DNA from 3 places in the Acinetobacter bereziniae genome. Region 1 is predicted to be linked to each of the others. Evidence: predicted binding sites of a transcription regulator. Region 1 holds the regulator's gene; each other region holds the start of a gene.
What was found. The regulator PhoB, encoded in region 1, activates phosphate uptake and scavenging genes when phosphate is short. The targets are predictions, from matches to a motif close to TGTCATNAANCTGTCATAA.
Positions count from the first base shown of each region.

Region 2: I9192_RS12750 (porin) is a predicted target of PhoB. The motif match lies at 2,136-2,154, and genes of this name have one in related genera.
Region 3: I9192_RS04410 (inorganic phosphate transporter) is a predicted target of PhoB. The motif match lies at 2,899-2,917, and genes of this name have one in related genera.

Region 1 covers NZ_CP066119.1:4,532,154-4,536,917, reverse strand. Annotated here, with positions in the region: gene I9192_RS21300 (hypothetical protein) at 1-166, opposite strand, end outside; gene phoR (phosphate regulon sensor histidine kinase PhoR) at 183-1,541, opposite strand; gene phoB (phosphate regulon transcriptional regulator PhoB) at 1,567-2,277, opposite strand; gene I9192_RS21285 (TetR/AcrR family transcriptional regulator) at 2,552-3,229, opposite strand; gene I9192_RS21280 (SDR family NAD(P)-dependent oxidoreductase) at 3,443-4,288, shown strand; gene I9192_RS21275 (YncE family protein) at 4,494-4,764, shown strand, end outside.
Region 2 covers NZ_CP066119.1:2,696,204-2,700,967, forward strand. Annotated here, with positions in the region: gene I9192_RS12730 (alpha/beta fold hydrolase) at 1-389, shown strand, start outside; gene I9192_RS12735 (NAD(P)-dependent oxidoreductase) at 399-1,271, shown strand; gene I9192_RS12740 (YARHG domain-containing protein) at 1,353-1,619, shown strand; gene I9192_RS12745 (HIT family protein) at 1,648-2,064, shown strand; gene I9192_RS12750 (porin) at 2,281-3,405, shown strand; gene I9192_RS12755 (hypothetical protein) at 3,473-4,663, opposite strand.
Region 3 covers NZ_CP066119.1:960,076-964,839, forward strand. Annotated here, with positions in the region: gene I9192_RS22485 (YadA-like family protein) at 1-2,462, shown strand, start outside; gene I9192_RS04410 (inorganic phosphate transporter) at 2,963-4,588, shown strand.

The sequences.
Region 1 (4,764 bases):
GAATGGGTGGTTGGTTTAAACGTGGTATCACATGATCGTTTACCCAAGGTACAGGGTTTGGGCATTCTAAAACTTCATAAAAAGATTGATGCTGTTCATCGACCAATGCCAATGAAATCAGTTCACCACCAAAACCATTAAATTCACAATCTAAAAATAATTTCATTTGGATTAATCAAAAATCAGCCTGCAAAATCAAGGCGCTCTTTCGGGAACACCACTCTAAAAACTGAACCTTGGTTTTCTTTAGAATCAATTTCAAGATAAGCATTATGTTGCATTAAAACATGCTTTACGATCGCTAAACCTAGACCTGTTCCACCTGTTTGTCGGCTTCTCGCACTGTCTACACGATAAAAACGTTCAGTTAGACGTGGAATATGTTTGGGATCAATCCCAATGCCTGTGTCTTCAACTGTAAAATAACCATGTTCAGTGTCATCATGCCAACCAATCGTCACAGTACCGCCTTTAGGTGTGTATTTAATGGCATTGGTAATTAAGTTACTGAAAGCACTGGCGAGTTCTGCATCTGAACCAATCAGGTCACAATGACTGTCAATATCCAGATTTAAAGTATGTCCATAATCGACGTTATAGGCTTGCGCATCATCAAAAAGCTGATTCATTAAATTGGGCATATCAATAATTTGATTTTTCGCGACCTGTTTATTGCCTTCTAATCGCGAAAGTAACAATAAATCATTCACCAAAGCATTCATACGTCGCGTTTGTGACTGCATCTGTTCAAAGGCGCGTTTCCAACGAGGATTTAGGTCTTCTTGGTCGGTAAAAGTTTCAATATACCCACTGAGTACAGTCAAGGGGGTACGAAGCTCATGTGAGATGTTATCGACAAAGTCTTTACGCATCTGCTCAAGATTATGCACACGGGTTACATCATAAGCGACCAACAAGCGACTTTCACTGCCAAAGCGAGTCAGTTTGATTTGTACATAATGTTCTTCATAGACCGAAGACTTTATTTTTATACCATCAGGTGATTGGTCAATATTATTAAAGTATTCAATAAAACTCGGCTGGCGGATAATGGTTAAAATATTACGACCACGATCTAAAGGTTGAATACCTAAAAGTTTTTCCGCAGCAGGGTTCCACCATTCGATTTGATGGAGTTCATCTGTTAAAACGACAGCTTCAGCCAAAGCCACTAAGGAGGATTGTGCACGATCAATCAAGCCAACCATTTCAGCTTGAACAACGCGTTCTTGGCGTTGTGCGCGATAGACATTAAATAGAAGCGCTCCCCAAATACCTTCGAGATTTGGTGGAGAATCATAAGGACGGTTGGAAATCCATTCATTGACCAAATACAAAGAGCGCAATTGAAATATAAAAAAAACGGCAAAACCGATGGAAATACAAATCCAAAAATAACCGATCCCTAAACCAATAAATCCGCCAATCACCAGTAAAAAAGCCAACAGGCGTAAGTCTTGTTTTGCAAACTCCCATAAACTGCTGTAGCGAAACTTTTTATGTTCACGTGCAAGATCTGGGACGGGATAGGGTTCATACATAGAAATTTATTTACCTTAACAGTGCTTAACCTATAGCGACATCTGCGCGCGTAGAGAAGCGATAACCTGTTCCACGAACAGTTTGGACATAGCGATCTGCGCCATAAGGTTCAAGTACTTTGCGTAAGCGACGGATATGGACATCGATGGTACGGTCTTCAATATAGACATTTCCACCCCAAACTTGGTCAAGTAATTGGGCACGTGTATAAGCACGTTCTGGATGGGTCATAAAGAAAGCCAACAAACGGTATTCTGTTGGTCCCATATCTAAAATACTGTCACCAAAACTTACTCGTTGGCTGACAGGATCAAGCACTAAGCCGTTCGCATCAATGGTTTTTTCACCACTCAATGCATTGGCACGACGAAGTACAGCTTTGATACGAGAAACTAATTCCCGTGTTGAAAATGGTTTGGTCATGTAGTCATCCGCACCTGCATCAAGACCTTGAACTTTATGGTCTTCTTCGCCACGTGCAGTTAACATAATCACTGGAATTTCTGCTAGATTTTCATCTCGTTTTAAGCGGCGACACAAATCTACGCCACTTACACCACCGGGCATCATCCAATCGAGTAAGATTAATGATGGTCGTTGGTCTACGATCATTTGATGTGCTTGTTTTGCATCTTCAGCTTGCAGGCATTGAAAACCTGCCATATCCAGTGAGGTATGGATCATTTCTCGAATCGGAAGCTCGTCATCGACGATTAATATATAGTCATCTTTCACAACGCAATATCCTATGTATGAACGGTGTACCGTCTTTTATTTATGACAGGCTTATTACAAAGATTAATTATGACAGTATCATTGCAAAAACAAGATGTAGACGAATTTTTGCAAAAAAATGTGACAAAAAATGGGCGATGTGATGAAAATTAGATGACATTTTTAAATAATCTTTGCAGCTTCAACTTAAAAAGAACATCAAATTGGTGACTAAAAATGCAAATATGACAGTTTGATGACACTGTTATACTTACTTCACACTACTCAAATCAGTCTAGGGCTGAGGAGCAAAGGTATTAATCAATGACACAAAGACCACTTCACATGCTGAAACAATTTCGTCTAAGGACTGTTTAAAACCACCCATCACCCAACGCACAGCAATTTGTGTAACATAACCATTTAGACCAGTCGCAACCAATGAAATTTCCTGTTCACTTCGTTCAATATGCGGCATCATCAGCGTCACAAAAGAGTGAATTAAGCGATCAAAACGTCCCATAGTTTCGTGAATAGTCGCATGATTATGTAATTCTTGAACCAGCATGGCATCGATATAAATAATACGAGCAACACGTGGGTCATTTTTTAACATGGTAAAAATCGCTGTCAAACCGCCTTTGATCATATTTTTAGGCTCTGGCGCACCTTGCATCACGCCTTGCATCACGGTTTGTTGTAACTGTTCAATCAATTGTAAAAAAATAACTTGAAACAGCTCCTCACTCTTTTTAAATGACTCATAGAAGTAGCGTTCAGTAAGTTTTGCTTCATTACAAATATCTTTAACAGTCACGGAAAAGAAACCATGTGTTCCATATGCCGCGATGCCTGCTTCAATCAATTTTTCGCGACGGGCGAGCTTTCTTTCAGACAAGGACATACCTTTGAATTGGCGTTCTTTTGTGGTTTTATTTATGGTTTTCTTTTCAGTTAAGCGAGATTCAGTCATTGTAAAAAATTACTCGTGTCATGTTCGATTGTCACAAAGAAGTGGTTATTTTAGCAATAAAAGTCATTGAAACCTATTTAAGATTTTTTGTATAAAAAAACAACTGCTCATTCACAATATAATATTGACAATAGTTATTGTCAAAATTATATTGAGTAGGTGAGCTGCACATTATCAGTATTATTGTGTGCGGATTTTAATAAAGGATAGACAATGAAAAATTTTAAAAACAAAGTCGCTGCAATTACAGGTGCTGGCTCTGGTATGGGACAACAGCTTGCGATTTTACTGGCAAAAGCAGGCTGTCATTTATCAATCAGTGATGTGAATGAAAAAGGTTTAGCAGAAACGATCGAATTGGTTAAGCCTTATAATGTTCGTGTTACTTCTAAGAAAGTGAATGTGGCAAATGTCGAAGAAATGCGTACATGGGCTGCTGAAACCGTACAAAATCATGGCTCTGTAAACATGATTTTCAATAATGCTGGTGTTGCTTTAGGTTCGACGGTAGAAGGCGCGACCTATGAAGAGCTTGAATGGATTATGAATATCAATTTCTGGGGTGTGGTATACGGAACCAAAGAGTTTCTACCATATATCAAGAAAACAGGTGATGGTCATATTATCAATATTTCAAGCTTATTTGGTCTAACGGCTCAGCCGACGCAATCTGCATATAATGCATCAAAATTTGCGGTACGTGGTTTTACTGAATCTTTACGTCAAGAATTAGATATCGAAAACTGTGGTGTATCTGCATTATGTGTACATCCAGGTGGTATTCGTACCAACATTGCCAATGATGCACGTATGAATGACAGTTTACGTTCTTTGGGCATGAATCCTGATAAGTCAGCAAAAGCATTTAATAAATTATTACGTATGCCTCCAGAAGATGCTGCTCAACAAATGCTTGATGCGGTGCTCAAAGATAAACGTCGTTTATTGATTGGTAATGATGCAAAAACGTTAGATTTGATTCAGCGAATCTTACCAACGGGTTATCAAAAATTGACAGGTTTTGCGACTAAATTTAGTAAAAAATTAGAACCAAAATAAACCTTTCTATAAAAAGCCGTCAAATTTGGCGGCTTTTTACTTTCTCAGGAAATGTGTCAAGTTCCTTGATTGTTAATAAAAATCTTCATACTTTTACTGTACCGATCATCTACGGATTGGGATTGATAAAATAATTTGTTAAACTGACTTAGAAAATATTAAATTTTTTATTTTTATTATAAAGATAATTTGAATTGAGCATTTTATGAAAAAAGCCATTTTAAGCCTCAGTATAGGTATGATTTTATTTGCATCACATTTAGCCTATGCGTCTACTGATCAAGAGAATGCCAGTATTTTAGATAGCATTGCAGGTGTACCAGAGCATTCAAGCCCTGCTCCAGCAGACGATAAAGAACTTTATAGAGTAGAAGTGGAGCGACTCTATCCACAATATATCAAAGAGGACGAAGGGGATCAGTTATATTCAACGTTCTTAGCAGATTATCAATATAGAAAATTTTGGTCAGCATATT
Region 2 (4,764 bases), 1.8 Mb from region 1:
TCAATTTAGATGATCGAGCACTTTTACATGAGCATGCCACACTTGGCAATTTTCTCAATCATATGGTGGATTATCCTGGGGGTGTTAATCAAGACATGTTGTTTAATGTATGGCTCCAAAATCCACTAAAAAATGGTGTTATACAACTCAGCCGACATAAAATAGAACTTAAAAATATCAATTGTTCTTTGTTGGTGGGTGCTGGAAAAAGTGATCAAATGGTCACTGCCGATGCAGTTAAGCCTTTAATCGAATTGACAAATAGTAGCGATGTCACGTTTACTCTAATCCCTGGAGGACATTTAGGACTGATGTCTAGCCAAAAAAGTGCAGAAGAATTTTGGCCGACATTATCCAAATGGTTAGAACAACGATCGACTAAAAGTTAAGAGACAGTTATGAATACTACAGTTGCATTTATCGGTTTAGGTGCTATGGGCTATCGTATGGCAGCACATTTGCCTCAACATTTTGATACTGTTTATGTATGGAATCGAAATTTTGAAAAAGCCAAACAACATGCAACTGCGTTCGGCACTCAGGCGGTAGCTTTAGAACAGGCTGTTCAGGCTGATATAATTTTTTCATGCTTACCCACCAGCCAAGATGTTGATGATTTAATTCAGGGACTAAAAATTAAATCAGGTGCGATCTGGGTAGATTGCACCAGCGGTGTGCCTGATGCAGCACGTCAACAAGCATTACAGCTTAAACAACTTGATATTGAATTCTTGGATGCACCTGTAAGCGGACAAACCATTGGTGCTGAAAATGCCACACTCACCTTCATGGTGGGCGGATCGAATGATGCATTCCAACGCGCTTTGCCTGCAATGCAAGCAATGGGAAAACTAATTAAACATGTTGGCGATTCCGGTGCTGGATTTGCGGTTAAAGCAGTTAATAATATGATGATGGCAGTTCATTTATGTGCAGCCGCAGAAGGTTTTACCACACTCAAAGCGCATGGCGTAAATTTGCATGAGGCATTAGATTGTATTAATGCTTCAAGTGGAAAAAGTGGTGTTACTGAATCAATCCTTCCGCAACGTATTCTCAACAGAAGTTTTCCACTGACCTTTGGGCTACCTTTATTGGCAAAAGATACAGGAATTGCCATTGATTTAGTTCGCGAGGCGAAACTCTCTACACCAATTCTTGGTTTAACACAAAGCCTAATCCAAGCAGCAAACAGTCTTGCAACACCAGACAGTGACTTTTCAACTGCGGTAAAAATGTATGAATCATGGAGCAAAATTACATTAGATTAATTTTTCGTCATTGAATAATCACAACCAGCCCCTATAATCTAATCAAGTGACACACGATTATGTCAATTTTGAGGCAAACTCATGAACAAATATTTTATTGCTACACTGTCTGCTTTATCCATTTTTGTGGGCACACAAGCTTTCGCAGATAATGCACAAGAATGCAAAAAATTGCAGGATGATTACAATGTGATTTATGCATCAAAAGGTTTCTGTTTCAAAGATCCTGAAGCAAAGGCAAAATATAATAATGACAATTGTTATACAAGTAAGCCTAAATTTACTGAAAAAGAGCAACAAAAACTTGACTCTATCAAGGAACGTCAGAAAGAATTGAATTGTAAATAATTACATTCATACATTTAAGGAAGTAAATATGGCTTATGATGATCAGAATATTTTTGCTCGAATTTTACGTGGCGAACTTCCAGCATTAAAAGTTTATGAAGATGATCATGTACTTGCATTTATGGATATCATGCCACAGGCAGATGGTCACACTTTAGTTATTCCAAAAACCAAAGCCATTACATTATTGGACTTAGAACCAGAAGCTGCTGCCTATACCATTAAAATTGTACAAAAAGTTGCTCAGGCAATTGAAAAAGCTTTAGATGCAAAAGGGATTGTTTTAATGCAACTCTCTGGCGCATCAGCTGGACAAACTGTGCCGCACGTACACTTTCATCTTATTCCAAGCTCTGTACACGAATTAGGTCGTCATGCTGTACAAATGGGCGATCAAGAAAAAATTAAAGTGTTGGCTGAAAAAATTAAGTCCGCACTCTTATAAAAAATTTTCTTTAGAAATGAGGCATTTATTGCCTCATTTTTTTGCTTCAAATTCTTATTATGTATCGCTTACGTCATCAAATTGTCATTTATTCTTCACTTATATGTAACAAAGTTTACAGATACTGCATGCAAGTTAGTAAGTAGTGCTTAACCAACACTTACTGAATAAAAAAAGTATCAGCAAACCCATTGAACATGTTTTGGAGAAAACTCAATGAAAAAAGTGCTACTCGCTGCAGCCATCACTACCCTTAGCATAAGCGCAGCTCAAGCAGCGCCTACATTGTACGGTAAGTTCAACGTAAGTTTAGATCAAATCGATAAAAATAAATTCGTAGATGAAAGCGTTACCAATGTAACCTCTAACAACTCTCGTATTGGTATCAAAGGTGAAGAAAAATTAACAGATAAATTATCTGCTCTCTACTTAGCAGAATGGCAAGTAAATACAGATGGTGACGGTACTGACCTAAGTATGCGTAACCGTTATGTGGGGATTAAATCAGACGGTATTGCAACATTAAAAGTGGGTCGTTTCGATACTTACTTAAGAAATACAGCAGGAAACAATCAAGATATCTTCAATGACCTTATTGAACTCGATATGACAGCGATTTTGGCGGGTGAAGACCGTATCAATAACGTTATTGGTTTTGAAACTGATAAAAAATTATTGGGTGGTTTAGGCTTTAACATCATGTTCCAGCAAGGTGAAGAATCATCTGCATTGAAAAATGATGCAAAAGGTCAAAAAGGCAGTCGCGATGGCTTTGGTGATGGTATTTCAACATCGCTCACTTATGAAAATAAAGACTATGGTTTAGCAGCTGCTGTTGGTGGGAACTTCGGTATCGCATCAAAATACAATGCATATAGCTCTGAACTTGGTGGCAGCTCTATCTACTCTGATGCAATCCGTGTTACAGGTTCTTTAGACTTCAAACCTTTAGGTCTTGATGGATTAGTATTAGGTGCATTATGGCAAACATTTAAACCAACTGATGATACTGTTGCTGTTTCTAAAACCGCTGGCACTCCTCCAGTCACAACAACAACTTCATTTAAAGGCTTAAAAGAAAATGCATATGGTATCACTGCTGCTTATGCAATTCCTTCAACACCAATTAAATTGAAAGCTCAATATATCTCATCTACCACTGAATTAGATGGTCGTGATGATCGTCAACAAGATCTTTACGGTGTAGGCGCAGATTATAACATCAACAAGCAAGTTCGCTTCTACGGTGTAGTGGGGCAACAAAAACGTGATTGGGCTGCTTCTGCTACAGCTGAGAAAAAGAAAACTGTTGTTGGCTTAGGTATGGAATATAGCTTCTAATTCCAAATCGAAGGTTTACACAAAAAACGGCAAGTTTACTTGCCGTTTTTTTTTACAATTCCCTTTTCTAAAAATCTCGAAACTCATCAAACCACGCATTTACTATTTTTTGATCTATATCAAATTTTGAAGATTCAACAAGTTGCTGTACAGCAACTCCTGTATCTTCCCTTTCAACAGTTTCAATATTGGGCAATGTATTAATCATCTCTATAAGTTCAATAATTGATTCTTTCACATCTTGCTCATTCTGTGCTTTGGAGATTTTTTTTAAAGCAGATTTATATGCTTTGATCGCAATTTTTGCATTTTTGCTTTGCCAGCTTTCAAATGGAATTCCATATTCAGTGCTAAACCATATTGGACTTCTCAGTTTAGACACCGAAGAATAATCCAATTGTTTTTCTTTAGCCAAATGCTTTAATTGGGTATTTAATGTTTTCCCAGTTTTTTCATCAATATTCCATGCAATGAAAGAGCTTAAGTTTTCCCAAGTATTTAAAGCAGGAAAGCCTTCCAAATTTACTGCATAACGTATTCCAATACGTTCAAGTTGGTGAAGTTGTTTTAAACATGCTGTATTGGTTATATTCCCGGTTAAGTTCAAATTTTTCAAATTAGGAAACTGTAGTAAGCTTTCACAATCAAAAGCCTGACCAATTGGTTTAACAATTACATCGAGTGAACTAATTTTTGCCAAGTCAGTAATAATTGGAAGATGGTACGCGGATACAGATTGATCTTTCTCAGTATTGGGTTCTATTCGAATATGATGAATTTCTTGCTTGGTCTTAATTTCAAAAAGCTCAATTTTTCCAGAGAGATGAAGTGAATATAAACTAATATTATTACTATGATCCAAAGTCAATTTGATCAGATCATCATTACTTTTTATTGCAAGATTACGAATTTGGGCATCACTCAAATCAAGACACAACGAGCGAGAGGGTTGCCAAAAGAAATTTTCAATTACTCTCTTCTTCGACCACTCCACAAAACTAGTATCATTTCCCCAATAGTAAAAAAATCTTGGCCAATCTCCATAAGGATGCAAATGCGCATTTTGTTGACCATGTGGCGTATAAAAGGTATTAAAGACATCCCAATCGATTACAGCATTTTCACCAACAAGAACATCAAACTTTTTCTTGTCCATGCCAATTCGCCCAATCGAGAAACTCCCTTGACCAGCAGGAATTTTGATTTGATGGCTATCCGTACCTGTTAAAGAAATATAAATGGGAGTATCTCTATCCATGTTCATCCATTATTTTTCAACTGCACTATTCATTTTTGAGCTAAAACTTGAGTACTGATGATTGTGCAAATAAGTATATAAACTCAATACTAAATATATCA
Region 3 (4,764 bases), 1.1 Mb from region 1:
AAAGTGTTTACAACGTTGCAACTGCGAAAGAAGTGAGTTTTAACAAGACTACAGTGGGTACGGTGATCACCGACAGCGCAACAGGCAAAATCACAGGTTTGACTGCGGGTGAAGTCAGTGCGACCAGTACAGATGCGATAAATGGTTCACAACTTTATGCGACTAATCAAGCCATTGCAGACAGTAAAACCCATTATGTCAGCGTCAATGATGATGGTGTACAAGCAGATAACTACAACAATGACGGTGCAACGGGTAAAAATGCACTGGCGGTCGGTGTAGGGAGTAAAGCAGCAGGTGAAAATGCTGTAGCTATTGGTTATAACAACAATGTTGTACAAGATAAAACGGTTGCATTAGGCAGTTCAATCACTACGACCCAAGCCAACAGTGTTGTATTGGGCAATGAATCTACAGATCGTGCTGCAACTGCTGAGTCAAAAGTGACCATTCTTGGTCAGGACTATGCCTTTGTCGGTGTAGGCTCTGCGAGTAATGGTGTTGTGAGTGTAGGTAAAGCAGGCGCTGAACGTCAGATCATCAATGTGGCTGCAGGAAAAGTCAGCAGTGACAGTACTGATGCAGTGAATGGTTCACAACTTTATGCCACCAATCAAGCGATTACCGAAGTTGGAAAATCGGCAGCGGCAGCAAAAACTGAAGTTGTAGAAGGTGACAACATTGTTGTGACCGAAACCCAAGGTAAAAATGGTCAAAGTATTTACAACATTGCAACTGCGAAAGAAGTGAGTTTTGACAAGACTACAGTGGGTACGGTGATCACCGACAGCACAACAGGTAAAATAACAGGTTTAACTGCGGGTGAAGTCAGTGCGACCAGTACAGATGCGATTAATGGTTCACAACTTTATGCCACAAATAAAGCCATTGCAGACAGTAAAACCCATTATGTCAGCGTCAATGATGATGGTGTACAAGCAGATAACTACAACAATGACGGTGCAACTGGTAAAAATGCACTGGCGGTCGGTGTAGGGAGTAAAGTAGCAGGTGAAAATGCTGTAGCTATTGGTTATAACAACAATGTTGTACAAGATAAAACGGTTGCATTAGGTAGTTCGATCACCACCACTCAAGCCAACAGTGTTGTATTAGGCAATGAATCCACAGATCGTGCTGCAACTTCTGAATCTAAAGTGACCATTCTTGGGCAGGACTATGCCTTTGCGGGTGTAGGCTCTGCGAGTAATGGTGTGGTCAGTGTCGGTAAAGTTGGTGGTGAACGTCAAATCATCAATGTTGCAGCAGGGCAACTCAGTGCAACCAGTACAGATGCAGTCAATGGCTCACAACTCTATGCGACCAATCAGGCAATTTCATCATTACAAGGTCAAGTGGGTGGCGCAAAAAGTACTGTAATGGAAGGCAAAAATACCACCATCACTAAAACCACCAATGCAGATGGTTCAACTGATTACCAAGTTGCAACCAAAGATGATGTGAGCTTTGACTCAGTCACCGTAGGTAACATCAAAGCAGATGCGCAAACAAATAAGATCACTGGTTTGGCTGATGGTGAAGTGAGTGCAACGTCCAATGAAGCTGTTAATGGTAGCCAACTCCATGGGACTGCTGAAAGTGTTGCCAATGTTTTGGGTGGCAATGCAAAAGTTAATGCAGATGGTAGTGTCAGCACCAGCAATATCGGCAACACAGGTAAAGACAATGTGCATGATGCCATTGCTTCATTACAAGGGCAGGTAGCAGGTTCTAAGACCAGTGTCTCTGCGGGTAAAAATACTGTGGTGAACAGTAGCACCAATGCAGATGGATCAAATAATTATCAAGTGGCTTTGGCAGATGACATTAACTTGAACTCGGTGACTGCAAATCAAGTTACAGCCAATCAGGTAAAAGCAGACCAAGTGATTGCCAATCAAGTCATGGCAAATCAGGTCAATGTCGGTAAAGTGACTATTGATGGGACCAGTAATAAAGTCAGTGGTTTAGCCAATGGTACGATTAGCAAAGACTCTACAGATGCGATTAATGGTTCACAACTGCACCAAACCAATAGCAATGTTGCACAGTACCTCGGCGGTGGCTCAACATTGAACCAAGATGGCTCAATCAAAGCGCCAACCTATAATGTAGCGGGTGGAAGCTATAATAATGTAGGGGATGCATTGGGTGCAGTCGATACACGTGTTAGCAACCTTGAACAAGCATTCTACAACACCAACAAAAATGTAGATGATTTACGCAACGATACCTATGCAGGGATTGCAGGTGCAATGGCTGTGGGTAATTTACCGCAACCGACTGAAGCGGGTATGAGCATGATGAGTGCAGGGCTTTCAGGTTATCGCGGTGAAACAGCCGTTGCAGTGGGTATTAGTGCGATTAGCGACAGCAACAAGATCATTTGGAAAATGGGGGCGTCTGCAGACAGTCGTAGCAATATCGGCGGTGCTGTATCGGTAGGCTACCAATGGAAATAATCTAAACAGGAAGTTTTGATTTCAGCATTTTTCATGTGACGCTCTTAAAACTTAGTCCCTTCGGGGACTGAGTTTTTTATAGTTATATTTTTCGAGTCTAAGCGAAAGTTGGCTTTAAATTTGCACCTTTGTATTTTGTATAACGCTAAATTGTATTGTCGAAATTTAAGCAAAGCTTATTCAAAAATAGTGTTTGTTTTTTCATCAAATTGTCACAAATATCGCAGATACTGAGTGGAAATATTGGTCACCTGTCATATTTGACGGAAATATTACAAATATTATTTCAGAGTGAAATGTAAAAATTTAATCAAATTAATTTTATTTAATTATTTTAAATCATTGAATAAAATAAATAAAAATATAGATTGAGTCGCAAGTATTGCGAAATACTGAAGTGAAAAAAGTAAAAAATTCACTTCATTGGGGAGCTATTTGTCATATAATTGTCACAATTTAATTGAACAATAAGCGCATTCTAATATTCGCTTACCTTCTGCATGAATTCGAATTTACCTCCCGTCTCAGATTCTGCATCATCGTCTCAAGCTGCTAAATCGACGAATGTGCATGTACCTACACCGAAGTTTTTTATGCCGGTGTTTCTGACGATTATTATTGCAACCTTGATTTATATCGGGGTGCAAGTTAGTGCAGATTTAGCACATGTTCCACCTTTAAGTCTTTATTCAGTCATTCTTTTAGCGACTGCTTTATTCATTGCTTTAGGCTTTGAGTTTGTAAATGGTTTTCACGATACTGCCAATGCTGTGGCTACCGTGATTTATACCAACGCCTTACCTGCACCAGTTGCAGTGATGTGGGCAGGTTTCTGTAATTTTCTTGGGGTCATGGTTGCAAGTGGTGCTGTTGCATACGGGATTATTGCATTACTTCCTGTTGAATTAATCATGAATGTGGGGAGTGGTGCTGGCTTTGCAATGGTTTTTGCAATGCTGATTGCTGCAATTCTCTGGAATCTAGGAACTTGGTTTTTAGGGATTCCTGCATCGAGTTCCCATACTTTGATTGGTTCAATTTTAGGTGTGGGAATCATGAACTACATTTTGCACGCATCCAGTGGTGCAAGCGGTGTAGACATGGATCAGGTCATTAAAGTCGGCAAAGCATTGTTGTTTTCTCCTTTAATTGGTTTTGCTTTTGCAGCAGTGGTCTTCCTGATTGTTAAAAAGCTGTTTAAAAAGCAACTTGAATTGTTCCAACCACCAGAAGGCAATAAACCGCCACCACCTTTGATCCGTGCGATTCTTATTTTTACCTGTACAGGGGTAAGTTTTGCGCATGGTTCAAATGATGGTCAAAAAGGTATGGGACTGATCATGTTGATTTTGATTGGTATTGTGCCTTTGGCTTATTCTTTAAACCGTGGTTTGGATCAACAACATTTGCAGTCATTTTCACAATTGTCTAGTCAAACCGCGACAGCAATTTATGCAGAACACGCTGATATTCCAGATGAGCAAGCACGTGCAACGATCACGAAGTTTATTCAAACCAAAGAGTTAAACCCTGCGGTTGTTCCTGCTCTAGCAAGTTTGACCGATCATTTGGGTGAGCGTGTAGGTCAGTTTGGAAATCTTCAGGATATTCCAGAAGCTGAAGTATCATCTTTACGTAATGATATGTACTTAAGTACAACGGCATTTAAACGTTTAGATAAAGCCGATCAACTTCCAAAAATGGATGAAGCTCAAGCTAAAGTTGTAAAAGATTACCGTAAGAATCTCGATTCATTCTTACAATATATTCCAAACTGGGTAAAAGTTGCTGTTGCCTTGGCTTTAGGTCTAGGTACGATGGTGGGTTGGAAGCGTATTGTGGTGACTGTGGGTGAACGTATCGGTAAGCATCATATGACATATGGTCAGGGCATGTCTGCTGAACTGGTAGCAATGTCAACGATTGCTGCTGCTGATGGTTTTGGTTTGCCTGTATCAACAACCCATGTCCTGAATAGTGCGGTTGCCGGAACGATGGTTGCCAACAAATCTGGCTTAAATTTTGCGACTGTCAAAACCATTCTTTCTGCTTGGATCTTTACTTTACCTGCAACCATTTGTTTATCAGGTGGATTGTTCTGGTTATTGTTAAAAGTATTTAATTAAAAGCAGTCGTATTGATTTTTCTGAAAAAGAATGTTGGCTGTCATGGCATTTAAAATATTTAAAAGTGTACTTCGGTACACTTTTTTTTCGAATGATGTATGCGTTTTTGCAATGCGAATAACACAATTTCACCATTGAAAAAAACTTTTAAAATAACTATGGTGTGGCAGTAAATC